DNA from 4 places in the Pseudomonas sp. UMAB-40 genome. Region 1 is predicted to be linked to each of the others. Evidence: predicted binding sites of a transcription regulator. Region 1 holds the regulator's gene; each other region holds the start of a gene.
What was found. The regulator FliA, encoded in region 1, starts transcription of late flagellar genes. The targets are predictions, from matches to a motif close to CTAAAGTTTNNNNNNNNNNNGCCGNTAA.
Positions count from the first base shown of each region.

Region 2: a site for FliA is predicted at 2,492-2,519, ahead of K0F88_RS06585 (methyl-accepting chemotaxis protein). Genes of this name have one in related genera too.
Region 3: a site for FliA is predicted at 3,404-3,431, ahead of K0F88_RS14685 (methyl-accepting chemotaxis protein). Genes of this name have one in related genera too.
Region 4: a site for FliA is predicted at 3,379-3,406, ahead of flgM (flagellar biosynthesis anti-sigma factor FlgM). Genes of this name have one in related genera too.

Region 1 is NZ_LT607560.1:199,818-205,080, reverse strand. It holds gene flhF (flagellar biosynthesis protein FlhF) at 1-174, shown strand, start outside; gene fleN (flagellar synthesis regulator FleN) at 291-1,121, shown strand; gene fliA (RNA polymerase sigma factor FliA) at 1,118-1,858, shown strand; gene K0F88_RS15985 (chemotaxis response regulator CheY) at 2,026-2,397, shown strand; gene K0F88_RS15980 (protein phosphatase CheZ) at 2,420-3,208, shown strand; gene K0F88_RS15975 (chemotaxis protein CheA) at 3,273-5,263, shown strand, end outside.
Region 2 is NZ_LT607554.1:22,153-27,415, reverse strand. It holds gene K0F88_RS06595 (NorM family multidrug efflux MATE transporter) at 1-1,361, opposite strand, end outside; gene K0F88_RS06590 (LysR substrate-binding domain-containing protein) at 1,521-2,441, shown strand; gene K0F88_RS06585 (methyl-accepting chemotaxis protein) at 2,626-4,602, shown strand; gene K0F88_RS06580 (ABC transporter six-transmembrane domain-containing protein) at 4,694-5,263, opposite strand, start outside.
Region 3 is NZ_LT607559.1:172,019-177,281, reverse strand. It holds gene K0F88_RS14695 (DUF2334 domain-containing protein) at 1-63, opposite strand, end outside; gene K0F88_RS14690 (glycosyltransferase family 1 protein) at 56-1,177, opposite strand; gene K0F88_RS14685 (methyl-accepting chemotaxis protein) at 1,368-3,257, opposite strand; gene K0F88_RS14680 (helicase HerA-like domain-containing protein) at 3,446-4,933, shown strand; gene K0F88_RS14675 (DUF721 domain-containing protein) at 4,992-5,263, opposite strand, start outside.
Region 4 is NZ_LT607572.1:99,031-104,293, reverse strand. It holds gene K0F88_RS26350 (glutamine synthetase family protein) at 1-155, shown strand, start outside; gene K0F88_RS26345 (MFS transporter) at 225-1,595, shown strand; gene K0F88_RS26340 (flagellar brake protein) at 1,661-2,407, opposite strand; gene K0F88_RS26335 (flagella synthesis protein FlgN) at 2,500-2,967, opposite strand; gene flgM (flagellar biosynthesis anti-sigma factor FlgM) at 3,016-3,342, opposite strand; gene flgA (flagellar basal body P-ring formation chaperone FlgA) at 3,508-4,269, opposite strand; gene K0F88_RS26320 (chemotaxis protein CheV) at 4,352-5,263, shown strand, end outside.

The sequences.
Region 1 (5,263 bases):
CCGGTGGCCTACCTGACCGATGGCCCGCGTATTCCGGATGATTTGCATCTGCCGCGTCGTCATCAGTTGGTCAGTCGCGCCGTAAGCGTGCAAATGCAAGAAGAACCCAGCGAAGAAGCCATGGCTGACATGTTCGCTGATATTTACCACAGCCCGACCAAGCAGGTTGGCTGAGGTACTAATGAACAGTTTTTGTACCTACATCGATGGTCTGCCATGCATTGTTCAGTTATTGAGCGCGCAGCCAGTAATGTGGCCTCCGTCTATGCAAGACAAGGTAAAGAAATAACATGGGCAGCATGCATCCCGTACAGGTGATCGCGGTGACCGGCGGCAAAGGTGGCGTCGGGAAGACTAACGTGTCAGTGAACTTGTCCCTGGCTCTAGCTGAACTCGGCCGGCGCGTCATGCTGCTAGACGCCGATCTGGGGCTGGCGAACGTCGACGTCCTATTGGGGCTGACACCCAAACGTACCCTGGCCGACGTGATCGAAGGCCGCTGTGAGCTGCGCGACGTTCTGTTGCAGGGCCCTGGCGGTATTCGCATCGTTCCGGCCGCGTCCGGCACACAGAGCATGGTTCATCTGAGCCCGGCCCAGCACGCCGGTCTGATCCAGGCCTTCAGTGATATCGGCGACAACCTCGACGTATTGGTGATCGACACCGCTGCGGGTATTGGTGACTCGGTAGTCAGTTTCGTTCGCGCAGCGCAAGAAGTCTTGCTGGTGGTGTGCGACGAGCCGACCTCGATCACTGATGCCTATGCGCTGATCAAACTGCTGAACCGCGATTACGGCATGAACCGCTTCCGCGTCCTGGCCAACATGGCCCAGAGCCCGCAGGAAGGCCGCAACCTGTTCGCCAAGTTGACCAAGGTCACGGACCGCTTCCTCGACGTCGCCCTACAATACGTAGGCGCGGTGCCATACGACGAAAGCGTGCGCAAGGCCGTGCAGAAACAGCGCGCCGTCTACGAAGCGTTCCCGCGGTCCAAGTGCGCCCTGGCGTTCAAGGCGATCGCGCAGAAGGTCGACACATGGCCGCTGCCTGCCAATCCGCGTGGGCACCTGGAGTTTTTCGTCGAGCGCCTCGTGCAACAGACCGCAGGACCCGTCCTATGACAGCCAGTGGCTACAACCTCTACAAGAAGTCGGCACGTGACGCGCAGTACGAGCTGATCGAGCGTTACGCGCCACTGGTCAAACGCATTGCTTACCACTTGCTGGCCCGTCTGCCGGCCAGTGTCCAGGTTGAAGACCTGATCCAGGCCGGGATGATCGGCCTGCTTGAAGTATCGACCAAATATGACGCCAGCAAAGGCGCGAGTTTCGAGACCTACGCGGGCATTCGAATCCGCGGCGCGATGCTCGATGAAGTACGCAAGGGGGACTGGGCGCCACGTTCGGTTCACCGCAATACCCGCATGGTCAGCGACGCAATTCGCTCGATTGAAGCTAAAACCGGTCGTGACGCTAAAGATCATGAGGTTGCGGCCGAACTCCAATTGAGTCTCGACGATTATTACGGGATTTTGAACGACACCCTGGGCAGCCGGTTATTCAGTTTCGACGATCTGTTGCAGGACGGCGAACACGAAGGGCTGCACGAGGATGGCGCGAGTGCACATCTGGAGCCGTCACGCGATCTGGAAGATGAACGCTTCCAGGCCGCGCTGGCGGACGCGATTGCCAATTTGCCGGAGCGTGAGCGACTGGTGTTGGCGCTGTACTACGACGAAGAGCTGAACCTCAAGGAAATCGGTGAGGTCCTGGGGGTCAGCGAATCGCGGGTCAGCCAGTTACATAGCCAGTGCGCGGCCCGTTTGCGGGGGCGTTTGGGGGAGTGGCGAGCGCGCTGAAGGCAGTGTGGGGACACTGCGAACGAGGCCGGTGGGGTGTTGAACTGCACCGGTCGCGATCTGTTGTGCTCCAGACAGTCATCGAGTGCATTGCCGGATTGATTGAAATGGCGCGTCCAGGTGCTGGGCGCGTTTAAGACTGCTTGGAGGTCGAATTGGACAAGAACATGAAAATCCTCATCGTTGATGACTTCTCAACGATGCGGCGGATCATAAAAAACCTGTTGCGTGACCTTGGGTTCACCAACACGGTCGAGGCCGACGATGGCACTACTGCCATTCCGGTTCTCAACAGCGGGAGCATCGACTTTCTGGTAACGGACTGGAACATGCCTGGCATGACCGGTATCGATCTGCTGCGTCATGTGCGCGCCGATGAAAAGCTCAAGCACCTGCCGGTGCTGATGGTGACTGCCGAAGCCAAGCGCGAACAGATTATCGAAGCGGCCCAGGCCGGTGTTAACGGCTATGTGGTCAAACCCTTCACGGCCCAGGCGTTGAAAGAAAAAATCGAGAAGATTTTCGAACGCATCGGTTGATCCACTGCGCCACGGGGGAGCTATGGAGCATAAAGAATCTTCACTGGGCGATTTTGAATCGACCCTGAAAAAACATGCCCGCGAACTGGTCGACAGCCTTGAAAAAGGCAAGTTCGGCGACGCTGTGCAACTTATCCATGAGCTCAATCAGACCCGTGACCGCGGCCTGTATCAGGAAGTGGGCAAGCTCACTCGCGAGCTGCATAGCGCGATCGTCAATTTCCAGATTGACCCGAACATGCCGCAAGCCGAGGAAGTGTCGCAAATCACGGACGCCACCGAGCGCCTGGGGTATGTGGTCAAGCTGACCGAGGCCGCCGCCAACCGCACCATGGACCTGGTGGAAAACGCCACGCCGCTGGTCAACAGCCTGAGTGAAGAAGCCCAGGCGTTGAGCACGGATTGGGGGCGGTTCATGCGTCGCGAAGTCGGGGCTGAAGAGTTCCGCGAACTGGCCCGGCGTGTCGACGGTTTCCTGACACGCAGCAGCGAAGACAATCGCACAGTGTCCAGCAACCTCAATGACATTCTGCTGGCTCAGGATTACCAGGACCTCACCGGTCAGGTAATCAAGCGCGTGACCCAGTTGGTCACCGAAGTTGAAAGTAACCTGCTCAAGCTCGTGCTCATGGCCAGTCAGGTAGACCGCTTTGCGGGTATCGAACATGACCGTGATGCGATGCTGGCTGAAAAAGATCCGCAAAAACATCTCTCTCAGGGTGAAGGTCCGCAGATTCATGCCGATAAAAGAGAAGACGTTGTGTCCGGTCAGGACGATGTGGACGATTTGTTATCCAGCCTAGGATTTTAGAGTTTTAGCATTTTAGGTTTTTTAGGTTTTTTAGGTTTTTAAACCTGTTAGGAGCACCCCCTTAATGAGCTTCGGCGCCGATGAAGAGATCCTTCAGGATTTCCTGGTTGAGGCCGGCGAGATTCTAGAGCAACTGTCCGAACAGCTGGTCGAGCTTGAAAGCCGACCGGATGATGCGGACTTGCTCAATGCAATTTTTCGCGGTTTTCACACTGTAAAAGGGGGCGCCGGCTTCCTCCAGCTCAACGAGCTGGTGGAGTGCTGTCACATCGCCGAGAACGTGTTCGACATCCTGCGCAAGGGTGAACGTCGCGTCGACTCGGAACTGATGGACGTGGTTCTCGAAGCGCTGGACGCGGTGAACAGCATGTTCACCGAAGTTCGCGAACGCAGCCCGATTACGGCTGCCACGCCTGAATTGCTCGCGGCACTGGCCCGTCTGGCCGAGCCGCAAACGGCTGATGAATCTGCGCCGGTTGCTGAAGTGGTCGAAGCACCTGCCGCTGAAGAATCGGGCGACATCACTGATAACGAATTCGAACAATTGCTGGACTCGCTGAACGCTGTCAAGGCTCAAGCCGAAGCGCCGGCGGTTGCTCCAGTGGCGGCTGCCGATTCGGCGGCCAGCGACGAAATTACCGATGCCGAGTTCGAGTCGTTGCTCGATCAACTGCACGGCAAAGGCCAGTTCGCCGTCGACGCGGTGGCACCGGCTGCTGCACCGTCTGCTCCGAAAGCGGCCGGCGACAGCTCCGATATTACCGACGACGAATTCGAAGCACTGCTCGACCAGCTGCACGGCAAGGGCAACTTTGCGGTGGACGCGCTGGAATCGGCCATTGCCGCCGTACCCGCCGCGGCTGCGCCAACCGCGAAAGCGGCCGGCGGTGATCTGATCTCCGATCACGAGTTCGAATCGCTGCTCGACGAATTGCATGGCAAAGGCAAATTCACTGAAGTCGGCACAGGTGCTGCGGTGGCTGCTCCAGCCGCCAAGGCTACTGCGCCGAAACCGGTTGCCAAAGCGCCCGAGCCAAAAGCCGAAGCGCCGAAACCGGCGGCTGCCGCTGCACCGGCTCCAGCCCGCGCACCGTCCGCGCCGCCACCGGAAAAACCGGCCAGCGAAGCCGAGACCACCGTGCGGGTTGATACCGCGCGTCTCGACGAAATCATGAACATGGTCGGCGAACTGGTATTGGTGCGTAACCGCTTGGTCCGTCTGGGCCTCAACAGCGGCGACGAAGCCATGTCCAAGGCCGTGTCGAACCTCGACGTGGTCACTGCCGACCTGCAAACCGCGGTCATGAAGACCCGGATGCAACCGATCAAGAAGGTCTTCGGGCGCTTCCCGCGCCTGGTTCGCGACCTGGCTCGCCAGCTCAAGAAAGAGATCAACCTGGAGCTGGTCGGCGAAGAAACCGACCTCGACAAGAACCTCGTCGAGGCCCTGGCCGACCCGCTGGTCCACTTGGTGCGCAACTCGGTCGACCACGGTATTGAAGAGCCGGCCGAGCGCGAAGCGATGGGCAAGCCTCGCAGCGGCAAGGTGATCCTGTCCGCTGAACAGGAAGGCGACCATATCCTGCTGTCCATCTCCGATGACGGCAAGGGTATGGACGCTGATGTCCTGCGCGGCATCGCCGTGAAGAAAGGCTTGATGGACAAGGATGCAGCCGATCGCCTCAGCGAGTCCGATTGCTTCAACCTGATCTTCGCGCCAGGTTTCTCGACCAAGACCGAAATTTCCGATGTCTCCGGACGCGGCGTGGGCATGGACGTGGTGAAAACCAAAATCGCCCAGCTCAACGGCACCATCAATATCTATTCGACCAAGGGCAAGGGCTCGAAGATCGTCATCAAGGTCCCGTTGACCCTGGCGATCATGCCGACGCTGATGGTCATGCTCGGCAACCAGGCGTTCGCGTTCCCGCTGGTGAACGTCAACGAGATTTTCCACCTCGACCTGTCGCGCACCAACGTGGTGGACGGTCAGGAAGTGGTGATCGTGCGGGACAAGGCACTGCCATTGTTCTACCTCAAGCGCTGGCTGGTCAG
Region 2 (5,263 bases), on a different contig from region 1:
GACGGCTCGCGCCGAATCATCCGCTTCATCTTCCACTCAAACGCCAGCGTCAGGCTCACCGCCGCGCACGCCAACCCCAGCGCCAATCCCCACCAGACGCCCGTCGGCCCCCAGTTCAAGTTGAACGCCATCCACCACGCCGCCGGTGCACCGATCAGCCAATAGCAACCCAGCCCGACCAGGAACGTGGTCTTGGCATCCTTGAGCCCGCGGATGCAACCCATGGCGATGGTTTGTGTGCCGTCGAACAGCTCGAACCACGCCGCCACCGCCAGCAGGCTCACGGCCAGATTGATGACGTCTCGAAAGGCCGGGTCGTTGTGGTCCAGGAACAAGCCAATCAACTGATTCGGCAGGAACCAGAAGACCATGGCAAAACCCAGCATCGCCGCCGCGCCAAAGGCGATACCGACCCGTCCGGCCAGTCGCGCGTCCAGCAACTGCCCGGCGCCGTAGTGCTGGCCGATGCGCATGGTGATCGCATACGAAAGCCCCGCCGGAATCATGAACGCCACCGAAACAATCTGCAGGGCGATCTGGTGTGCCGCCAGTTGCGTACTGCCCATGGTGCCCATGCACAGCGCGGCGAACGCAAACAACCCGACTTCCACCGCGTAGGTGCCGCCAATGGGCAGGCCGAGGCGCCACAGCTCTTTCAGGTACTGGCGGTTAGGCCGCGACAAACCCTGGCGCAGCGGATAAGCGTCGTAGGCCGGATGCCGACGGATGTGCAGCGCCAGCGCCACGGCCATCAGGTTGGCGACAATCGCCGTGACCAGCCCGATGCCCACCAGGCCCATTTTCGGCAAGCCGAACATCCCGGTAATCAACGCGTAGTTGAGCAGGAAGTTGGCCACAGTGCCGCCGAGGCTGATGACCATCACCGGGGTCGCCCGGCCGATGGCACTGGTGAAACCGCGCAGGGCCATGAAGCTCAGGTAGCCGGGCAGGGCGAACGGCAGGATCAGCAGGAACTGCCCGGCCGCCTGGACGTTGGTTTCGGTCTGGCCAAACAGCAGCAGCACCGGTTTCAGGTTCCACAGCAGTAACCCGGCCACCAGCGCCATCAACCACGCCAGCCACAAGCCGGCCTGGGTCAGGCGCGCGGCGCCGACGATATCGCCCGCGCCCTGACGGATCGCCACCAGGGTGCCGACCGCCGCGATCACGCCGATGCAGAAGATGGAAACGAACGAGTAAGTCGCCGCGCCCAGGCCGCCACCTGCCAGCGCTTCGGGACTTAGGCGCGCCATCATCAAGGTGTCGGTGAGGACCATCAGCATGTGCGCCAACTGCGAGGCAATCAACGGCCCCGCCAGCCGCAGGATGGCCCAGAGTTCGGTACGTGCTGGATGCTGCATGGTCATCACGCCTCGGTTATCAGAGTAAACAGGAGAGAGCCGATTCTCGGCGCTCTGCGGGGTTTTCACAAAGGGATAAAAAGGATGGGTGGCATGAGTCAAACTCATGCTGGCAGGTTTCTGCTAACGTGGCGTAACCGCGCTATAGGAGCTTTCCCAATGTCCCGTCGTCTTCCTCCCTTGTATGCCCTGCGCGCATTCGAAGCGGCGGCGCGGCATAGCTCGTTTACCCGCGCCGCTGAAGAATTGTCGATCACCCAAAGCGCGGTCAGTCGACACATTCGTACCCTCGAAGATCATTTTGCCTGCCGACTGTTTCACCGCAGCGGGCGCAACCTGCAACTGACCGAGTCGGCGCGGTTGATCCTGCCGGGCATCCGTGAAGGGTTTACCGCGCTCGAACGCGCCTGTAATACCTTGCGCGCCGAAGACGACATCTTGCGCATGAAAGCCCCGTCGACGTTGACCATGCGCTGGCTGCTGGCGCGCCTGAGTCGCTTCCGGCACTTGCAACCGGGCAACGAAGTGCAATTGACCAGTGCCTGGATGGACATCGACACCGTGGATTTCAACCACGAACCCTTCGACTGCGCCGTCATCCTCAGTAACGGGCGTTTCCCTCCGGACTGGGAGGCGGCGTTACTGTTTCCGGAAGAGCTGATTCCGGTGGGAGCACCGAACCTGCTGAAGGACCAGCCGTGGGACGTCGCACGCCTGGCCAGCGCTGAGCTGCTGCATCCAACGCCAGACCGTCGCGACTGGCGCAGTTGGCTGGAGCGCATGGGGCTGTCGGATCAGGTGTCGCTCAAGGGTGGGCAAGTGTTTGACACGCTGGAGTTGGGCATGATCGCCGCCGCCCGAGGCTACGGCGTATCCATGGGGGATTTGCTGATGGTGGCGGAAGATGTTGCGCAGGGTCGTCTGAGTCTGCCGTGGCCGACGGCTGTCGCCAGCGGTGAGCATTATTACCTCGTCTGGCCGAAAACCCGCCCGGGAGGTGAACGTTTGCGCCGCCTCAGCGACTTTCTGCAAGGCGAGGTCCGGGCCATGGATTTACCGGATGTAGAACGCTTGAGCTGAATCGATGGAGCCCCTGCAATAGAGGCCTTGCGCCATATCCCGGCTATTTACTCAAGTATTCAGGTTTGCCGCCGAAAATCTGCAGGTGGGACCTTCGTGCAGGTTCCCTGTAATTCCCCTTATTAGAATTTTGCCGAGTGTGCATCGTGATCAGGATGATCCGGTCACTCGGCCAGGAGCTGTCATGTCTCAACCTCGTGCCCGGATCGCCTCACAGCTTGGTCTTGCGCTTGCCGTGATACTGGCGATTGTCATCACTGGCAGTACCGTGTTCGCCTTGCGTTCGCTGGACACCGCCAACCTCGCCACCCGCGAAGAGCACTTGGCCAGTGAGGCCCGGTTGCTGGCCGATCAGTTGAGTACCTTTCACGGCACGTTGCGTGAAAGCACCCAGCGCCTGAGCGGTCTGTTCGAGAAGCGCTTCAGCGCCGGCTTGAGCGTGCACCCGGATGAGCCGGTGGCGGTGGCCGGTGTGCAGACCCCGGGCTTGCACCTGGGCAGCGAAGTGTTGAACAACAACTTCAAGGAAGTGGACGAGTTCAAGCAGATGACCGCAGGCGTTGCGACGGTGTTTGTGCGCAGCGGCGAAGATTTCATCCGCGTCAGTACGTCCTTGAGCAAGCAGGACGGCAACCGGGCCATCGGCACCTTGCTGGACCACGCTCACCCGGCCTATGCACGCTTGATGGCGGGACAGAGCTATGTCGGTCGCGCCTTGCTGTTCGACCGCTCCTACATGACGCAATACACGCCTGTACGCGACAGCAGCGGTAAGGTGATTGCCGTGTTGTTCGTAGGATTCGATTACACCGACGCGCAGAACGCACAGTTCGAGAATCTCAAACGCTTCCGTATCGGCCAGACCGGTTCGCTGGCGCTGCTCGATGAGCAGAAGAAGTGGTTGGTGCCGATTGCCGGCGTGCAAGCGCTGGATCAAGCGGTCCCGGCCATCGTCGATCTGGCGAAAACGCCGGGCAAGGGTGATTTCTGGAGCGACAAGTCCGAAGACTTCTACAGCGTGGCCGTGCCGTTCGATGGCGGCCCGTGGTCGGTGGTGGCGAGCATGCCGAAAGCCGAAATCAGCGCCGTGACCTGGAGCGTCGGCATTCAATTGGCCATCGGCAGTCTGCTGGCGATGTTGATTGCGGTCGGTTCGGCAGTCTGGCTGCTGCGCAGCAAACTTGCGCCGCTGGGTGATCTGGTGCGTCAGGCCGAAGCCCTCGGTGCCGGCGATTTGAGCGTGCGCCTGAGCGTGTCGAGCAATGATGAAATCGGTCAGTTGGCCCGCGCCTTCAACCAGATGAGCCAGGCCTTGTCGACCATGGTCGAGCACATTCGCAAGGCCTCGGGCGAAGTCAACAGCCGCGCCCAGGCGTTGTCCGGCCTGTCCGGTGGTGCCTATGAAGGGATGGAGCAACAGTCGGGCGAAATCACCAGCATGGCCGGCGCCGTGGAAGAGTTCAGCGCAACCTCGCTGAACATTGCCGACAACATGGGCAACACCCAGCGTCTGGCGCAGGAAAACGCACAGCAAACCCAGATCGGTCGTACGTCGATGGACGAGGCTTCCTCGTCGCTGGAGCAAATCGCTGGCGCGCTGAACAGCACGGCAACAGTGATCAATACCTTGGGTCAGCGCTCCCAGGAAATCGGCGGCATCGTCGGGGTGATTACTTCGATCGCCGATCAAACCAACTTGCTGGCGTTGAACGCGGCCATCGAAGCGGCCCGTGCCGGTGAGCAGGGTCGTGGTTTTGCGGTGGTCGCCGATGAGGTGCGTAACCTGGCTTCGCGTACCCGTCAGGCCACTGATGAAATTTCCGGGATGATTCAAAGCATCCAGCAGGAAACCGGCAACGCCATCAGCACCATGGAACAGGGCAATGTGCTGATGCAAGAAGGCTTGTCACGCAACGCCAATGTGGCCTCGGCCCTGGCGCGGATCGATGAGCAGAGCCGTTCGGCGGGCCAGCAATTCGCAGCAATCACCACCGCGACTCAGGAACAGAGCAGCACCGCGACCTTGCTCAGCAGCAACCTGCAAAGCATCGCACTGGCAAACAGCGAGCAGCGCGAAGTAGTGTCGAACCTGGCCGTGACTGCCAAAGAACTGGAGAAGCTGGCGGCGGACTTGCGCCATGAGGTTGATCGGTTTCGTTGAGTCGCCTCTGTAACAACTATCGCGAGCAAGCTCGCTCCCACAAGGTCACCACTGAACCTGTGGGCGCGAGTCTGCTCGCGATGGCATCACCTTAATCCTCAAGCTTATCCCCAAGCCCCGGATCAACCCGCTTGCCGATATCCTTCAACCGCGCCAACTGATCCACCATCGACGGCGCTTCGTCCAGACTGCTGACAAACGTCCACAGATACGTCATCACCGCATACACATGCCCCGCCTTCACCGCCGGCGACAGCGCCAGCTGACTGATGGCTATCACAAACAACACCGCCGCCACCGAGCCTACAAACAGATAGGCGATTGCCTCACGGTCTGAGAGCCAGATTCGCAGCCGCGACAGCACTCTATAGTGGCGCTGCAACGTGTCAGCGCCGACTTTCTCGACCAGACCGATCTCTTTCTCCAGCCGATCATTCAACCGCTCATGCAGCTCCTGATTGCGCCGGGCGAACCGTGGGAGCAAGGTCATGCACAACAGCAACGCCCCCAGGCAGGCCAGGCCAATCCACGGCTCGATCACCAGCAGCATCACCGCCGCGCCGACAATCGACACCAGCGCCGTGGCGATGGTCGGCACATGTTTCTCGAAGAAATCCACGAATTCACGCGCCAGCACCACCCGCGCCGCCGATGTGGAAGT
Region 3 (5,263 bases), on a different contig from region 1:
AGTCTGCGGCGCAACGTCATGCAGCACGAGTAACAGGCTGGGCAGGTTCATGGGTTCAACCATTGGCGGTCAGCGGCCATTGGCTGCCGAGCACCGCGTGATAGTGCCCCAGCAGGCTGTTGACCACGGCGTCCCAGGCGTAATGCTGTTCAACATGGCTGCGGGCGCGCTTGCCCAGGGTGGCGCTGCCCTGACTGAACAACTCGCGCACCGCGTTGGCCATCGCCAGGGGATTGTTCGGCGCGCAGAGCACGCCGCATTGATCGGTGACGATTTCCTCGAAGGCCCCGGCTGCCACCGCCACGACCGGAATGCCGCTGGCCATGGCCTCGAGGATCACCAGGCCGAAAGTTTCCTGATCACCGGCATGCAGCAGTGCGTCGGCGCTGGCCATCAAGCGCGCGACTTGCGTGGCCGGGCAGAACTCATCGACGACAGTCACGTTGTCCGGCACCACAGCGGGCATGGAGGAACCGACTAGCAACAAATGATAACGAGGCCCCAGACGCTTCATGCAACCGAGCAGGACCGGCAGGTTCTTTTCCTTGGAGCCACGGCCGGCGAAGATCAGCAGATGGGTGTTCTCATCAATGCCTAATTCGGCCCGCAGGCCGTCGTCCCTTGCTTCGGGATTGAATGTTTGCAGGTCGACGCCCAACGGCTGCACGAACACATTCTTCACCCCAAGACCGATCAACTTGTCGGCCATGACCTGACTCGGCGCCAGTACCCGGTCGAAGTTGCCATACAGCTTGCTGACATAGGCCTCGACATTCGGGGTCACCCAATTGCCCATTCGATTGCTGACCAGCAGCGGCAGGTCCGAATGATAAAACCCGATCACCGGCACATCCAGTTGCCGGCGCGCATCCAAAGCCGCCCAAGCGGTAAGGTAAGGGTCGCCGACTTCGATCAGGTCAGGCTGCAAATCCTGCAGGACATTTCGCCATGGCGCCAGGCGGAGGGGGAAACGATAACCCTTGCCGAAGGGCAGGGCCGGGGCTGGAACTGAGTAGACGCCGTCCTGCTCACTCAAGTGTGCCCCTGGAATCAGCAAACTGTGGCGAATGCCTGGCTTGATGCTCAGGCGACGGTGCTTGGCATCCAGATACGTGCGCACGCCACCGCTGGCCGGGGCGTAGAACATGGTTATGTCCGCGATATGCACAGTGAGCATCCCTCCGGTCCGTTGTTCTCCCTTGGTTGACCTTTATGAAGGATAGATGTTCGGTTGGGGTTTTGTGGCGGGGGGATCAGCGAGGTTTTTGCGGTGTGTTACAGACCGCCTTCGTGGGCAAGCCCGCTCCCACAGGTTCACACTAAACCCTGTGGGAGCGGGCTTGCCCGCGAAGAGGCCAGTTCAGACGCTAGATTCGGAAACTACCTACCAACTGCTTCAGACGCGCCGCCTGCTGCTCCAGGTCCGAACACGCCCGCAACGTCGACTGCAGGTTCTCCACGCCTTCCTGATTCAGCGTGTTGATCTCGGTAATGTCGACATTGATCGACTCCACCACCGCCGTCTGTTCCTCGGTCGCCGTCGCCACCGACTGGTTCATCCCGTCAATCTCACCAATACGCAGCGTCACGCTGTTCAAGCGCTCGCCCGCCAAGTTGGCGATTTCCACGCTGTCCTGACTGTGGCGCTGACTGTCGCTCATGGTGCTGACGGATTCGCGGGCGCCGACTTGCAGCTCCTCGATCATGGTCTGCACCTGTTGCGCCGATTCCTGCGTGCGGTGCGCCAGGTTGCGTACTTCGTCAGCCACCACGGCAAAACCACGCCCGGCTTCACCGGCGCGTGCCGCTTCGATGGCTGCGTTGAGCGCCAGCAGGTTGGTTTGCTGGGAGATGCTGGTGATTACTTCGAGAATCTGCCCGATGTTCACGGTTTTGCTGTTCAGCGACTCGATGTTGGTGCTCGAAGCGCTGAGCATGCTCGACAGCTGATTCATCGCTTTGATGCTGCGATCGACCACTTGTTGGCCGTCTTCGGCGAGGCTGCGGGCATCGCTGGCCTGACTGGAAGCCTGAGCGGCGTTGCGGGCGATTTCCTGAGCGGCGGCGCCGAGCTGGTTGATCGCGGCGGCCACGCTGCTGGTACGGGAAGCTTGCTGGTCAGAGTTGAACATCGACGAGTTTGACGCAGCGACCACACGCAGGGCGACTTCGTTGACCTGGCCGGTGGCTGAGGATACTTCGCGAATCGAGGTGTGAACTCGTTCCACGAAGCGGTTGAACGCCGTGCCGAGAACGCCGAATTCATCGTTGTTGACGATGGTCAGGCGTTTGGTCAGGTCGCCTTCACCGTCAGCGATGTCTTCCATGGCGCGGGTCATGACGTGCAGCGGCTGGATCAGGATGCGGATCAACATACCCAGTAGGGCGATGATGATCGCCACGGCAATGATCGTCGCGACGACCGCCGAAGCGCGGAATTCGCTGAGCATCGAGAAGGCTTTGTCTTTGTCGACCGACAGGCCGATGTACCAGTTGACCGACGGCAGGCCTTTGATCGGTGTGAAGGTGACGATGCGGGTCTTGCCGTCGACTTCCACTTCACTGAAGTCGCTGCTGATGCGCGGAGTACTTTTCGGGAATGCCTCGCTCAGGGACTTCATCACCAGGGCTTTGTCCGGGTGCACCAGGATCTTGCCGTCGGCGCTGACCAGAAAGGCATAGCCCATGCCGTCGAAGTCGCGGGCGCTGAGGGTATCGATCAGGGTTTGCAGGCTCAAGTCGCCGCCCACCACGCCCACGCTTTGCCCGGCCTTTTTCGAGGCGGTGGCGATGGAGATGATGGTCTGGCCGGTGGCCGCATCGATATAAGGTTCAGTCAGGGTTGCCGTGCTGCTGCTTTCGGCGCCTTTGTACCAAGGACGCACCCGCGGATCGAAGCCAGCGGGCATTTTTGCGTCGGGGCGAATCGTGAAACTGCCGGTGGCATCGCCCAGATAGGATGCCATGAAGGTCGACGTCAGGGCTTTCTGCTCAAGCAGGCTGGCGACGTTGGACTGTTCCGGATTGACAGCGATGTTTTGAGCGAGGTTGTCGATCAGCAGGATACGGCCGGCCAGCCAGGTCTGGATGTTGCTGGCGGTGACGTCTCCCATCTCGTTGAGGTAGTTGTCCAGGTCTTCGCGAATGGCGTTGCGTTGCAGATAGTCGTTGTACAGTGTGAACGAGGCGAAGGCGGCAACAACGATGAGGGCGGCGGCAAGCAAAATTTTATGGCTGAAGCGCAGGTTTTTGTTCATGGCTTGGGGTTCCGCTAAGGTCTTAATGTCCTGAGCGTGCTTTTATAAAGGCACGCTGAATGGGCAATGTTGAAAAAAAGCTGATATTTCCATCCTCTCCTTAGGGAATTACCGACGCTATTTTCGGATTAGTCTCACAACCATTTTTATCGGCCGTGCAGGATCAAAGATTAACCATGGGTGACAAAATGCCTGACTCATCGCAACTCGTTATCGGCGCTGACCTTGCCGGCCAGCCTATCTCTCAGGCCATGCGCCTGGCGAACCGTCACGGCCTGGTCGCTGGCGCTACCGGGACCGGTAAAACCGTCACGTTGCAGCGTCTGGCCGAAGCCTTCAGCGACGCTGGCGTGGCGGTGTTCGCGGCAGACATCAAGGGCGACCTGTGTGGCCTGGGCGCCGCCGGCAACCCTCAAGGCAAAATCGCCGAGCGGATCGCCGGGATGCCGTGGCTGAATCACAAGCCTGCGGCCTATCCGGTCACCCTGTGGGATATTAACGGTCAGTCCGGTCATCCATTGCGCACGACCTTGAGCGAAATGGGGCCGTTGTTGATAGGCAGCCTGCTGGAGTTGACCGACAGCCAGCAGTCGGCGCTGTATGCCGCGTTCAAGGTGGCGGACCGCGAAGGGCTGTTGCTGCTGGACCTAAAGGATCTGAAGGCGCTGCTCAATCACCTGCGTGACAACCCTGAGTTGCTGGGGGACGACGCGGCGTTGATGACCACCGGTTCCAGTCAGGCGCTGTTGCGACGACTGGCGACCCTGGAGCAACAAGGTGCCGAAGCGCTGTTCGGCGAACCGGCGCTGCAACTCGAAGACATTCTGCAACCGACGGCTGACGGCCGTGGACGCATCCATCTGCTGGATGCCAGTCGTCTGGTCCACGAAGCGCCGAAGGTGTATGCGACATTCTTGCTGTGGTTGCTGGCCGAGTTGTTCGAGCAACTGCCGGAGCGTGGCGATTCGGACAAACCGCTGCTGGCCCTGTTTTTCGACGAAGCGCATTTGTTGTTTGCCGGCACGCCCAAGGCGTTGCAGGATCGCCTGGAACAGGTGGTGCGGCTGATTCGTTCCAAAGGCGTGGGCGTGTATTTCGTCACGCAATCGCCGGGTGACTTGCCGGATGACGTGCTGGCTCAGCTCGGCCTGCGTATCCAGCACGGTTTGCGTGCCTTCACCGCCAAGGAGCAGAAGTCCCTGCGTGCGGTGGCGGAAGGCTTCCGACCGAACCCGGCGTTTGATGCCTTATCGGTGTTGACTGAGCTGGGGATTGGCGAGGCGCTGGTCGGCACCTTGCAAGACAAGGGCACGCCGGAGATGGTCCAGCGTGTCTTGGTCGCACCGCCGCAATCGCGGATCGGGCCGTTGACCGAAACCGAGCGCACGATGCTGATCGCCGGGTCGCCGTTCAAGGGGCGGTATGACAAGCCGGTTGATCGGGAATCGGCGTATGAAATATTGATGGGGCGCAAAGGGTTGGCGCCGGAGACTGACGCTGCTCCCGGCAAACCGGCCGCCGAAGAACCGAGTTTCACCGACAAGGCTGGAGAGTTCCTCGGCACGGCGGCGGGGCAGGCGCTGAAATCGGCAATGCGCCAGGCAGCCAATCAATTGGGCCGACAACTGGTACGCGGACTGATGGGCTCGCTACTGGGCGGCAGCAAACGCCGATAGCCAGCGGACACAATCAAACTGTGGGAGCGGGCTTGCTCGCTCCCACAGGGGGTCTATGTCATTCCTTGGGTTTGGCGTGCGCCGCAAGGCGTTCCAGCGCCGCTCGCAGATTCGGATCACTGATGCCATCGGCCGTGGCCTGTATGGTCGCGCCCGCATCCGTCGACAAACTGATGGTATGCCCCGCCGCCCCTTGCTGAACGGTGGGGGGCTGCACTTTGAACAGAATCCGCGTCAGGCTGGCGAATTCGTCGAACATCTGTAACTGGCGTTGCAGACGTTTTTGTTGATAACGCAGGCGGGTGGCCCAATGACCGTCAGTCACGATCA
Region 4 (5,263 bases), on a different contig from region 1:
CCGCTCTTGAGCGTCTGAAACGTAGCCAATTGGCGAAGGAACTGTTTGGCAAGGAGTTCATCGAAGGCTACGTCGCTTCGAAGACCCTGGAGTTGACCAGCTTCTTTGATGAAATTACGCCCTGGGAGCGCCGTACCCTGGCTGCCCAGGCCTGACGACCTGTCGTCTTCGGGCTATCTTTTCGGATAGCCCGTTCTTACCGCAAGGAGCCGCTCGGAACGCCGATGCGCCAAATCTGGAAACCTTTTCGAGCGCTTTATTTTGCCTCGCTGATGATGTTGATCGGCTCAGGCTTGCTGAGTACGTACCTGGGCCTGCGCCTGGCGGCGGATAACGTCGACAGCTTGTGGGTCGGTGCGTTGATGGCGGCCAACTATTTCGGCCTGGTGCTGGGCGGCAAGATCGGTCACCGACTGATCGCCCGGGTCGGGCACATTCGCGCCTATTCAGCTTGCGCCGGGATTGTCGGCGCGGCGGTGCTCGGTCATGGCCTGATCGACTGGCTGCCGGCGTGGATATTCCTGCGGGTGATCGTTGGCCTCGGCATGATGTGCCAGTACATGGTCATCGAAAGCTGGCTCAATGAGCAGGCCGAAGCGTCCCAGCGTGGCACGGTGTTCAGCGGCTACATGATCGCTTCCTACCTGGGGCTGGTGCTGGGCCAGCTGATTCTGGTCATGCACCCGGCCCTGGGCCTGGAACTGCTGATGCTGGTCGCCTTGTGTTTCGCGCTGTGCCTGGTGCCGGTGGCCCTGACCCGGCGGATTCACCCGGCGCCATTGCATCCGGCGCCGATGGAACCACGGTTCTTCATCAAACGGGTGCCGCAGTCATTGAGCACGGTGCTGGGGGCGGGGCTGATCATTGGCTCCTTCTACGGTCTGGCGCCGTTGTATGCCTCGCAGCAAGGATTGTCCACCGAGCAGGTCGGTCTGTTCATGGGTAGCTGCATTTTTGCCGGGCTGCTGGTGCAGTGGCCATTGGGCTGGCTCTCTGACCGTTATGACCGAGCGTTGTTGATCCGCTGTTTTGCGGTGGTCCTGGCCCTGACCGCGTTGCCGCTGGCGATCATGCAGCAGGTACCGCTGGAGGTTCTGTTTGTCGCCGGGTTCTTCTGCTCGCTGGTGATGTTCTGCCTGTATCCGCTGGCGGTGGCCTTCTCCAACGACCACGTCGAAGGTGATCGTCGCGTGTCCCTGACTGCGATGTTGCTGGTGACTTACGGCGTGGGCGCCAGTATCGGGCCGTTGGTGGCCGGGGTCCTGATGAAGCTGTTTGGCAGCCACATGCTGTATGCCTTCTTCAGCTTCTTCGCGTTGGTGCTGGTGTGGCGGATTCGCCCGAAAGCCGTCACCAACCTGCATCAGGTCGAAGATGCGCCGCTGCATCACGTGGCCATGCCGGACAGCATGTCGAGTTCGCCACTGGTGGCGTGCCTTGACCCACGGGTCGATGAACAGGTGGTGCAGGACCAGATGCAGAACCCGATCAACCCTGATCCGGAGCCCGAACCCGAGCCGGATCCCGAAAACGATCCACCGCCAGAAGACCCGGATGCAGGTCGCGAGCAAAGCTTTACCGAGGCCAGGCCTTAAAGCTGGCGCATAAAAAAACGGGCAGTCGCCGCAAGGGACTGCCCGTTTTTTGTTGAAGCGTTGTATTACATGTCGTCTTTATCGAAGCGGCGCGCTTCACGCTGAAGCTGATAGACGAATCGTTCGACCTGACGCTGCACCAGTCCGCTCATGTTGTGGAAGCGGATGCCGGCGAAGGTGGTGGAGATTCTTTCTTCGAAGTGCAGGTAACGCAGTTCCACCGGCGCGGTCATGCTGCCGAAGGGCAGGTCGGCGACGAAGCGGTCGTAGACCTGACCCAGTTGCAGCCGGGGGGTGATGTCACCTTCAAAGCGCAGCTTGCAGCCCGTGGCAGAGATGTCGAGCAGCTTGCCTCTGATCGGGAACTTGAGCTTTTCACCGCCCAGTTCGACATCGACCAGTTGCGCCAGCTTCAGCGCAGCCCGGAAGGCATTGCGGCGCTGGTGGTAGACCACTTCATCGGGAAGAGTGCCGCGGTAGCAGCGACCGCCACCGGACTCATCGATGGTCAGTGTGCCGTTGCTTTCCCACGCAATGCGCACGCCCTCGTGGAAGCCTTCAACCCGAAATGATTCGCCGGCCAGCAGATAGCGTTCGCCATCGCGAGGCACCATTTCGTCCAGGGCAATGCGGTTGCCGTCACGGTCGACGTCCACCAGATAGCTCTGGAAGCGCTGGCTGCGTTCGTGGAACGTGATGATCAGCGGGTCATGGCTCTCTTGCAGCTGCCGCAGGTTACCGGCGATCTCCATCGGCGTGGATAGCACCTTGGGTGGCTGCGGAGCATCTTCCGCGTTTAAGGCATTGAACACGGTTCATCATTCTCCAGACAAAATATGACTGCGACTTGCTAGCATACTGCCAGCATGTGAGGCGTCTTGATAGAGCGTGCTCATTAACAGGCTCAAGCCTGACTAAGCGGGCGCGGCTTCGCGAGCATGGAGGTTGATCCGCGGGCATCGTAAAGCGCTGGCGGTTCGCCGCCGGTGAGGATTTTCAGCTGGTTGGCCGTGGCGGCCTGCTGGACCAGGATCGACTGGCCATTATTGACGTTGGCCGCCTGGCATTGAGCCAGCAGATCGGTCAATTTCTCGCTCTGTTCCAGCAATTGATCGCCGATGCTCGACTGGCTGGCAAGTTGCTCCAAGCCACTGCGATCGGTCGGCAGATTCAGGCTGGCGAGGATTTCACTGCGCTTGCGGCCATGCTGTTCAAGCAGAATGATCATTGCCTGTTTCTGCGCCAGAATATCTTCGAGCAGCGGCATGTCGCGACCGTGCAAGGCGAGGGACTCGGTTTGCAGTAACTCCAGCAGGTATTGCGCTGGAGCAAAGTCGTCGGTGATCAGTTGCAGTAAATTAGTGTCGTGCATGGCTGGCCTTGGGGTTTAAGCGTCCAAAAGCCTGGCGCAGGCCGTGGCCTAGCGCTGGGCTTCGAAGTTGAGCAGTTTGCTGGCTACACGGTTGCTGTCGACTTTATAGCTGCCATCGGCAATCGCTGCTTTCAACTCGGCCACGCGGGCGTTATCGACGGCAGGCTGATCGCGCAGCTTGTCAGTGACCTTCTGCAACTGTTGAGCCTCATTGCTGAGGTGTACCGATTCCCCGCTTTTGGCGGTACTGGCCTGTTCGGCCGGGGTATTCAGCGGCGCGGATTTGCCGGTTTCGGCGGTTTCCTTCGCGGTGCTGGTACGCGTACTACCGGTAAGTGACGAGGAGCTGTTCAAACGGCTGAAATCGATGACCATGATAAAAAACCTCTGGGTATTTGGACGCTTGCCATGTTTTCGGCTCTCCCTGCGAAAACTTTAGGCCCATTTATCAATGAGCTTGCATGCGTCAGCGCTTGTCCTGCCTGCAGCACAGTTTAGGGAACCGCCGGGCGGCGCGCCATCTTTCACCAGCAGATCGTACTACATGGCCACTTCCACCTGGCCCGGCGCGGTGACTTGCGCCTTGATGACCCGTTGGGAGTTGAGGTTTTTCACACGAATCTGTTCACGCAGGCCGCCGTTGGATAGGGCTTCGCCCGGCATACGCACGCTGAGCGTACCACTGCGGGCGGTAATCACCACTTGATCGCCCTTGCTGATGACTTCCGCCTGTTCGAGATGGACCAGCGTCAGGACCTGATTGGCGACCGTTGGTCGGGTAAGTTTCTGCCCCACGGCTTGTTCCAGGGAAGTGAAATAACCCTGGTTGATCAGGCTGATGTCCCGCTCGCGCAGCATGACGTCGCCTGGCTCGATGACCCCGGCGCGTTTGAGCGGTCGGGTGGTGGTGACAACGTCCCGAAACAGGCGGACTTGAGCGGGCACGAAGACTGTCCAAGGGGATGTGCTGTCGCAGCGGACCTTGACCGTGACCCGCCCGATCGGGGTCGCCGGGCTCTCAAGGGTGGCTGTCAATTCCTTGTCGCACATGGGCATGCGCAGTCGCGGATCGAGCTGGTTGACCTCGATTTCGTAGCGACCTTCCGTTTGACTCGTAGCCAAATAGTCTTCTACGGTGAACTCAAGAAAGCCCTGAGTGACGCCGATAAGCATGTCAGGCAAGGTAACCGCGTCAGCAAGGGCAGGGCTGCCAGCGTTGAACAGGCAAACGGCCGACATCGCGCAAAGCAATTTGCGGAAGGTTGATGTCAGGCGTCGGAAAAATGTCGGTTCTGTGTTCATAAGAGTTAAAAAGCAAGCGCCGTGCCGTTTAGCAATGAACGTGCGTCGCAACACACTTAAGCGTTGGTGTAGGAGTCTGTGCATGGCTGGTGTAATGGATGCAGTAAACCAGCGCACGCAATTGGTTGGGCAGAATCGCCTTGAGCTGTTGTTGTTCCGTCTCGACGGCCAGCAGCTGTATGGGATCAACGTGTTCAAGGTTCGGGAAGTGCTGCAATGCCCCAAACTGACCCTGATGCCCAAGTCCAGTCCTGTCGTGTGCGGTGTGGCAAGTATCCGGGGGGCGACCATTCCGATTCTTGATCTGGCAATGGCGACCGGCTCCGGCGCCCTTAAAGATCAAAGCAACCCGTTCGTGATCATCACGGAGTACAACACCAAGACCCAGGGTTTCCTGGTGCGCTCGGTGGAGCGCATCGTCAACATGAACTGGGAGGAGATTCATCCGCCACCCAAGGGCACGGGACGCGATCATTACCTGACAGCTGTGACTCGGGTCGACAATCAGTTAGTCGAAATCATCGACGTCGAGAAAGTGCTGGCAGAAGTGGCGCCGACACCGGAAGCGATTTCGGTCGGCGTGGTGGATGTCGAAACCCAGCACAAGGCGCTGTCCTTGCGGGTGTTGACGGTCGATGACTCGTCGGTGGCGCGCAAGCAGGTGACTCGTTGTCTGCAAACGGTCGGCGTCGAAGTGGTGGCATTGAACGACGGCAGGCAAGCGCTGGATTACTTGCGCAAGCTGGTCGATGAGGGCAAGAAGCCGGAAGAAGAGTTCCTGATGATGATTTCCGACATCGAGATGCCGGAAATGGACGGGTACACCCTGACGGCCGAGATCCGCAACGACCCGCGCATGCAAAAGCTTCATATCATCCTGCATACTTCGTTGTCGGGTGTATTCAATCAGGCAATGGTCAAGAAGGTCGGCGCGGATGACTTCCTTGCCAAATTCCGTCCTGATGACCTGGCATCCCGGGTAGTCGACCGGATC